Regions from separate parts of the Pantoea sp. GW821-FHT03E06 genome, predicted to be linked through region 1. Evidence: predicted binding sites of a transcription regulator. Region 1 holds the regulator's gene; the other holds the start of a gene.
The links. The regulator PhoB, encoded in region 1, activates phosphate uptake and scavenging genes when phosphate is short. The targets are predictions, from matches to a motif close to CTGTCATAAAACTGNCNNAT.

Region 1 (4,428 bases):
TCTCGGTGCCGGTGAGCTCTTCCAGCAGCTCGGCGCGTTCGCCAGGTTTCGCATTGAGGAAGGCGGCAAACTGGCCCTGTGACAGCATCATTGAGCGGGTAAAGCGGGCGAAATCCAGCCCTGATAAGGTTTCGATCGCTTTTAACTTGTCGCCCACTTTATCGGCGATGATTTGATTATCGGCGACGCGGGCCAGCTCGACGCGCGGCGCCTGCAATTTGCCGTCAACCAGACCGCGCGCGCGGTTTTGGCTCCAGAAGGCGCGCCAGGCTTCGCCTTTGATTTCGAATTCCACTTCTGCCAGACATTCGGCGGTGTCACGGGTGATCAGCTCATTCTGCGTTTGCGACAGCACGCCAAGGCGCGGCGTCTGGTGATAAAGTGCCAGGCAAATGGCATCAAGCAGCGTCGTTTTGCCCGCGCCGGTGGCACCGGTAATGGCAAACAGGCCGTTGCTGGCGAAAGGCTCGCGACGGAAATCGATAAACCATTCGCCGCGCAGCGCATTGAGATTTTTAAATCGGAGCGTCAAAATTTTCATGCGGATGGATTCTCCAGCGCTGCAAGCTGGCGGCGGAACATCAGCGTCAGCTGCTCGGCCTGCTCAGCATCCAGCTGCTCTTCCTGCGCCAGGCGGCGGGCAAAAACCTCTTCGACTTTTAATTCGCTCAGGGTTTCGTTTTCCAGACGTTCCAGGCTGCGCTGCCGCTGCTCGCGGCTGCGGCGCACCAGCAGCACTTCAACCGGTAGATTTTCTGTTAATGCTTCGATGCGGCGCTGCAAATCGCTGAGATATTCCTGCGTAGTGATCTCAATATCCAGCCAGGTAGGATGTTCGCTGGCGCGCTCGCTGAACTGCGCCAGCTGATGTTCGATCTCCGCCATTGAGCCTTTAAGCATCTGCATCGGCTGGAATAGTGGAATGGTCAACGGCGTAACGGCATCAAGCGTGGCGCTGAACTCCAGTAGAAACACGCTCTTTTCACGCCCAAGTTCGTCAAAGCTGAGCGGGATCGGCGAGCCGCTGTAGCGAATATGGTCGCTGTTAGCGATGCGCTGTGCGCGATGAATGTGGCCGAGCGCAATGTAATCAGCCGGTGGAAACGCCTGCGCCGGAAAGGCATCCAGCGTGCCGATATAGATGTCGCGCACCGAGTCACTTTTGGTGACGCCAACGGTGGTGAGATGGCCGGTGGCGATAATAGGCAGTTTGTTCGTCAGCGCCTCGCGCTGCGCCAGGGCGGCGGCAAAGCACTGCTGATAGTGCTGCTCGATCGCTTCCAGCAGCGAAAGCTGTTTCTCGCGCCCGGATTGTCCGGCCTGGCTGCGCAGAATATCGCGCGGGCGCAGGTAAGGAATGGCGCACAGCAGCGCGCCCGGCGCGCCATCGCGCTGCTTCAGCGTTAGCACCTGCTGCTCGCCCTGCGGTGTGGCGCTGGTGATCACCTGGGTATTCAGGCAGGCCAGCAGCTCGCGCGATTCATTCAGGGTGGCAACCGAATCGTGATTGCCCGCCAGCACCACCAGCTGACAGCCGCAGGGCTGCAGCGCCACCACAAAGCGGTTAAACATTTCACGCGCATAGCTCGGCGGCGAACCGGTATCAAACAGATCGCCGGCGATAATCAGCGCATCCACCTGATGCTGCACAATCTGATCCAGCAGCCAGTCGAGAAACGCCTGATGTTCCCTGGCGCGACTTTTACTGTAAAAGAACTGGCCAAGATGCCAGTCAGCGGTGTGAATGATGCGCATGTATGCTTCCTGCTAAATAAAAACAATGCGCAAGTATAACGGCTTCAGTAGCAAACGAAAAAAGGGGATTTTGCTTGTCACATTTCTGTTTTTTATCTATTTATCACGGGGCGGGGTTTTCATAAAAGTGTCATAAAACTGACGCATAATGGCGCCGCAAATCCCAGTGACACGGTGTCACACTAGCAGGAGTTACAATGGCTAAGCGCATTTTGGTTGTGGAAGACGAAGCTCCCATCCGTGAAATGTTATGTTTCGTGCTGGAACAGAATGATTACCAGCCTATTGAGGCGGAAGATTATGACAGCGCGATTGGTAAGCTGATCGAACCCTGGCCTGATTTAATTCTGCTGGACTGGATGTTGCCCGGTGGCAGTGGCATTCAATTTATTAAACATTTGAAACGCGAAGCGATGACGCGCGACATTCCGGTGATGATGCTGACAGCGCGCGGTGAAGAGGAAGATCGCGTGCGTGGCCTGGAAGTGGGCGCGGATGATTACATCACCAAGCCGTTCTCGCCGAAAGAGTTGATGGCGCGTATCAAAGCGGTCATGCGCCGAATTTCACCGATGGCGGTGGAAGAGGTGATTGAGATGCAGGGTTTAAGCCTCGATCCCTCCTCGCATCGCGTGATGTCCGAAACCACGCCGCTGGAGATGGGACCGACCGAATATAAATTACTGCACTTCTTTATGACCCACCCGGAACGCGTCTACAGTCGCGAGCAGCTGTTGAACCACGTCTGGGGCACCAATGTGTATGTCGAAGATCGTACCGTCGATGTGCATATTCGCCGTTTACGCAAAGCGCTGGAGCTCACCGGCCACGATCGCATGGTTCAAACCGTTCGCGGAACAGGGTATCGTTTCTCTGCCCGCTACTAAACGGAGTTTTTACCGTGCTGGAACGACTCTCCTGGAAGAGATTGTTGATTGAGCTGGCGCTGGTGTGTTTACCTGCGCTGGTGCTCGGTCTGTTGTTCGGTTATCTGCCGTGGCTGCTACTGATTGCCGTCACCGGCGTGTTGTTTTGGCACTTCAGGAATCTCATGCGCCTGTCGCACTGGCTATGGGTCGATCGCTCCATGACGCCGCCTGCCGGGCGCGGTAGCTGGGAACCGCTGTTTTACGGTTTGTATCAGATGCAGCTGCGTAACCGCCGGCGTCGGCGCGAGCTGGGTAACCTGATCAAACGTTTCCGTAGCGGCGCAGAATCGCTGCCGGATGCCGTGGTGCTTACCACCGAAGAGGGCACCATTTTCTGGTGTAATGGCCTGGCGCAGCAGCATCTGGGCTTGCGCTGGCCAGAGGATAACGGGCAGAACATCCTCAACTTACTGCGCTATCCCGAGTTTTCCCGCTATATCCGTCAGCGCAATTTTGACGCGCCGCTGACGCAGATCCTCAATAATCAGCATCATATGGAATTCCGCGTGATGCCTTACAGTGAAGGGCAATGGCTGATGGTGGCGCGCGATGTCACCCAGATGCACCAGCTGGAAGGCGCGCGACGTAACTTCTTTGCCAACGTTAGTCATGAACTGCGCACGCCGCTCACCGTGTTGCAGGGTTATCTGGAAATGATGGATGACGCAGTGATGAACGAGCGCACGCGCAGCAAAGCGCTGCACACCATGCAAGAGCAAACGCGCCGCATGGACAGCCTGGTAAAACAGTTGCTGACCTTATCGCGTATTGAAGCGGCGCCGGCCATCGATCTGAAAGAGACGGTAGATGTGCCGGGCATGCTGCTGCTGCTGCAGCATGAAGCAGAAACGTTGAGTCAGGGACGTCATACCCTCCATTTCCATACCGATCCGCATCTCAAAGTATTTGGCAATGATGAGCAACTGCGCAGCGCCATTTCCAATCTGGTGTACAACGCGGTGAACCACACGCCGGAAGGGACGCGTATCGACATCAGCTGGCTGCGTACCAAACAAGGCGCGCAGTTTAAGGTGTGCGATGACGGCCCCGGCATCAGCGAGCAGCACTTGCCGCGCCTGACTGAACGCTTCTATCGCGTGGATAAAGCACGTTCGCGCGCCACCGGCGGTAGCGGGCTAGGGCTGGCGATCGTGAAACACGCGTTGGGCCATCATAATGCGCGGCTGGAGATCACCAGCGTGCCGCATCAGGAAACCTGCTTCAGCTTTCTTCTGCCACCACGGTTGATTGTGGCTAACGTGGCTCAAGAGCGTGTTAACACCTAGTGAGTCAATTTATTGCCTATGCATTCAGGTGCGCACCCTACGAAAACCCAGCTCCGCAAACGTAGGGGCGCCATTCATGGCGACCTATTCGCGCCTCGCTGGCTGCCATGACGCATTTAATTGCGCGATAAATCGCGCCGCGACAGAATAGAGCCCTTATTGAATTGCGGAACCACTCATGAAATCGCTGTTGCTCTCCTGCTTGCTGCTTTGCTCTGCTTTAGCGCACGCCCAACAAACTATGCTGACGGGTAATCTCAGCAGCGTGGGATCGGATACGCTAGGTTACCTGATGACGTTGTGGGGGGAAGATTTCAGCCGCCAGTCACCGGGTGTGAACGTGCAGGTACAGGCGGCGGGATCCTCAACGGCGCCTACCGCACTGGCGGCGGGTGCGGCGCAGCTGGGGGCAATGAGCCGTCCGATGCAGAGTGATGAACGTCAGCTGTTTATCGCCC
Region 2 (4,428 bases), 790 kb from region 1:
GCTGGACGTAACATTTTTAGTCAGATCGAGAAAATCACCACGCCAACCCTGCTGCTGCAGGCCAGCGAAGATGATGTGGTGGATAACCGCTCACAGGATCTCTTTTGTGCGGAGATGGCCAAAGCAGGGCATCCCTGTGCCGGCAACGCGCCCTATGTCATCAAAGGCGCACGCCATGAGATCTTGTTCGAAAAAGATGCGATGCGTGCTGAAGCGCTAAATGCGGTGGTGGATTTCTTCGAACATCACGCTTAACAAATATTAATTACCGATATCAATACCCGAGGTTTACATGTATCACATCGTCGCATCCGACCTGGATGGCACGCTGCTCTCTCCGGAACACCGTTTAACTCCGTTCGCGCGCACCACGCTGCAGGAACTGGTGGCGCGTGACATCCACTTTGTTTTTGCTACCGGCCGTCACTATATCGATGTGGGACAAATGCGCGATAAGCTCGGCATTCCGGCTTACATGATCACCTCTAACGGCGCGCGCGTGCACAACGCTGATGGCGAACTGGTGTTTAGCCACAATCTCGACGCCGATATTGCCAGCGATTTGTACGGCCTGCAGTATCACGATGAGCATATTCTGACGCACGTCTATCGTGACGACGAATGGTTCATGAGTCGCCATCGTCCGGACGAACAGGACTATTTCCGCGAATCGGTATTCAACTATCAGGTTTATCAGCCGGGTATGCTGCCAACCGACGGGATCAGCAAAGTATTCTTTACCTGCGATGATCCTGAGCGTTTGGTTCCGATGGAACAGGCGATAGAAGCACGCTGGGGCGATCGCGTGAACGTCAGCTTCTCGCTGCCGACCTGTCTGGAAGTGATGGCGGGTGGCGTTTCCAAAGGTCACGCGCTGGAAGCCGTCTCCAAACAGTTGGGTTACTCGCTGAAAGAGTGCATCGCCTTTGGCGACGGCATGAATGATGTGGAGATGCTCAGCATGTCAGGTAAAGGCTGCATCATGCGTAATGCGCAGCAGCGCCTGAAAGACACCTTGCCAACGCTGGAAGTGATTGGCAGCAACGCGGACGATGCGGTGCCGCACACCTTGCGTAAGCTGTTCCTCGCCTAAAAAAACGGGCCGGTGATTGCCGGCCCGCTCTGGTTATACCAACTGTTTCTTGTGCTTATGTTCGCTCATCATGGTGAGCAGCAGCAGAATCACCGCCAGCACCGATCCGCCAATCATCACGATGAAGCCGCCATCCCAGCCGAAGTAATCTACGGTGTAGCCGACAATGGCACTCGCCGCGACCGATCCGCCAAGATAGCCAAACAGCCCGGTAAAGCCCGCCGCGGTTCCCGCCGCTTTTTTCGGAGCCAGCTCCAGCGCGTGCAAACCAATCAACATCACCGGACCGTAAATCAGGAAGCCGATCACAATCATGCACAGCATATCGATGCCTGGATTGCCGGGCGGGTTCAGCCAGTACACCACGGTGGCAATGGTCACCAGCGTCATAAAGAACACGCCGGTGGCGCCTCGGTTGCCTTTAAAGACTTTATCTGACATCCAGCCGCACAATAGCGTGCCAGGAATACCAGCATATTCATAGAAGAAGTAAGCCCACGAGGACTTATCCAGTGTGAAGTGTTTTACTTCTTTCAGGTAGGTTGGCGACCAGTCGAGAATGCCGTAGCGCAGCAGGTAAACAAACACGTTTGCCAGCGCGATATACCACAGCAGCTTATTGGGCAAAACGTACTGCATAAAAATCTGCTTTGCCGTCAGCTCCTGCTCGTGGTTCTCGTTGTAATCAGGCGGGTAATCGTTCTTCCAGGCTTCAATCGGCGGTAGACCGCAGGACTGCGGCGTGTCGCGCATGAGCGCAAAGGCGATGAAAGCGATGATAATCGCGCAAAACGCGGGCATATACAGCGCCGCTTTCCAGTCGTTGAACCACGCCATACCCAAAAGGAACAGCAGCGGTGGAATGCCGCCGCCAACGTTATGCGCACAGTTCCATATCGACACAATGCCGCCGCGCTCCTTCTGCGACCACCAGTGCACCATGGTGCGTCCACACGGTGGCCAGCCCATGCCCTGGAACCAGCCGCACAGGAATAGCAGCACAAACATCACCATGATGCTTGATGTCGCCCACGGTACGAAGCCCATAAACAGCATTACCGCTGCAGCGAGGATCAATCCAGCGGGTAAAAACACGCGCGGGTTCGAGCGGTCCGACACTGATCCCATAATGAATTTCGAGAAGCCGTAAGCGATAGAAATTCCCGACAGCGCAAACCCGAGATCGCCACGCGAGAAACCTTGTTCAACCAGATAAGGTATCGCCAGCGCAAAGTTCTTACGCACGAGATAGTAGGCGGCATAGCCAAAAAATATTCCCAGGAAAATTTGCCAGCGCAGACGACGATAGAGCGGATCGACACGATCATCCGCCACCTGGGGCCGATGCGATGCAGGTTTGAAGATACTCAACATGAGTGTGGCCCTCTAGGGCGCGATATCGTTATGAATTCCCAGCAGGTTGGGGCAAATGCAGCAAAGGTTATAAACGGAAAGGTGATGTTTCCATTTCGCGCAAAGGATAGTGATGGTCACGTACGGTTACTGTGATATGTGACACATTTGTTACAGTTTGATGACGATGAAGAGCGATAAAAACCAGGAAATGTTGTATTTCGCGCATTTTACTGGGGTTATAAAGCGAAGCGATAACGATTAATTGCCGATATTTTGCGCTATTGTAAACCAGATAATTCAGCCCGATCGCGACAGTTTGTTTACACTAGCGCTACTGTTTATTTTGGGATCGTTACCGTGCTGTTACTGATCGTTACCACCATTCTGTGGGCTTTTTCCTTCAGTTTAATCGGGGAATATCTGGCGGGTCAGGTGGATTCCTGGTTCTCTGTGCTGATACGTTTAGCGCTTGCCGCTATCGTCTTTTTGCCTTTCCTGCGCTGGCGCGGCTATCGTGCTTCTACCATCCTGCTGTATATGCTGGTGGGCATGCTGCAGCTCGGCATCATGTACTTGCTGAGCTTTGAAGCTTACTTGTATCTGAGCGTGACCGAGTTCCTGCTGTTTACCGTAATGACGCCGCTGTATGTCACGCTGATCTACGATTTACTCCGTCGGCGTCCGCTGCGTATCGGCTACGCCTTCAGCGCTATGCTGGCTGTGATTGGGGCGGCGATTATTCGTTATGACAAAGTGAGCGACCATTTCTGGTTTGGCTTGCTGCTGGTGCAGGCGGCGAATATCTGCTTCGCCATTGGCATGGTCGGCTACAAGCGCCTGCAGGAAACCCGCCCAATGCCGCAGCACACCGCGTTTTCATGGTTCTATCTCGGTGCGGTGATCATCGCCGTCATTGCCTGGAGCCTGTGGGGCAATCCCAACAAACTGCCTACTACGTCGCTGCAGTGGGGCATTCTGGTATGGTTGGGCGTTGTGGCTTCAGGTTTGGGCTACTTCATGTGGAACTACGGCGCCACGCAGGTGGATGCGGGCACCTTGGGCATTATGAACAATATGCATGTGCCAGCGGGCTTACTGGTGAATCTGGCGATCTGGCAGGAAAAACCGCACTGGCCGAGCTTTCTCGCCGGTGCCGCTGTGATCTTCGCTTCGCTTTATGTGCATAAACGCTGGGTGTTGGGCAGTAGTTCCAAAAGCAGCGCATAGAGTCAAAATCTCAGCGCTGTGTCGTAGGGTCGCCATTTTTTGGCGACCCATTTACGCCTTCTTAACTGGCCCCGGCCGATGAATCATCGTCAAACCCTTTAGGAAATTACGCAGAATCTGGTCGCCGCACTCGCGGAAATTCTTATGATCCGGGTTACGGAAAATGGCGCCCACCTCAGCCTGCGAAATCTTGAAGTTCGCTTTCAGCAGCACATCGGGAATATCGGTGGTTTTCAGCGCAAAGGCGATACGCAGCTTCTTCATGAAAATATTATTGTTCATGCGGCGCTCAATCGACGGTGCGGGCGCATCTTCACTCTTACCGCGACGATAAAAAATCAGACCGTTGAGGAAGTAACCCATCAACACATCGGGCAGCTTGCGAAACGCAGCATCGTCATCCTTCTTCATCCACGCCTGCACATCTTCCAGCGGCACTTCACTTCCCGCTAAGGCAAAAATCTCCACCACTTTGCTATCGCTCAAATCCAGCATATAGCGCACGCTGCGCAGAACATCGTTACTCATCATGGTGAAACTCTCTTGGTCGCGGGTTGAGGCGGCGCATTATAGAGCAGGCGGGGCAGGGATAACAGCACAGGCGACATTCGCCGCCCCGCGTCATCAGGATGAGGTGGTTTGTAATGCGCCAGGACGCGCAGCATCGCGCACGAAAGGTAAGTGTTCACAGGCGTGCTGACGGGCAAAACGTACAAAGGCTTCCAGCACCGGCTGACGCTGCTCGCCTTCAC

Region 2: glpT (glycerol-3-phosphate transporter) is a predicted target of PhoB. The motif match lies at 2,604-2,623, and genes of this name have one in related genera.

The regions. Positions count from the first base shown of each region.
Region 1 is NZ_JBWKUG010000001.1:993,631-998,058, forward strand. Features, by position in the region: gene AC07WB_RS04500 (AAA family ATPase) at 1-541, opposite strand, end outside; gene sbcD (exonuclease subunit SbcD) at 538-1,755, opposite strand; gene phoB (phosphate response regulator transcription factor PhoB) at 1,953-2,642, shown strand; gene phoR (phosphate regulon sensor histidine kinase PhoR) at 2,657-3,970, shown strand; gene AC07WB_RS04520 (PstS family phosphate ABC transporter substrate-binding protein) at 4,149-4,428, shown strand, end outside.
Region 2 is NZ_JBWKUG010000001.1:207,046-211,473, forward strand. Features, by position in the region: gene pldB (lysophospholipase L2) at 1-255, shown strand, start outside; gene yigL (sugar/pyridoxal phosphate phosphatase YigL) at 293-1,093, shown strand; gene glpT (glycerol-3-phosphate transporter) at 1,127-2,467, opposite strand; gene AC07WB_RS00970 (carboxylate/amino acid/amine transporter) at 2,807-3,676, shown strand; gene AC07WB_RS00975 (YehS family protein) at 3,728-4,207, opposite strand; gene metR (HTH-type transcriptional regulator MetR) at 4,301-4,428, opposite strand, start outside.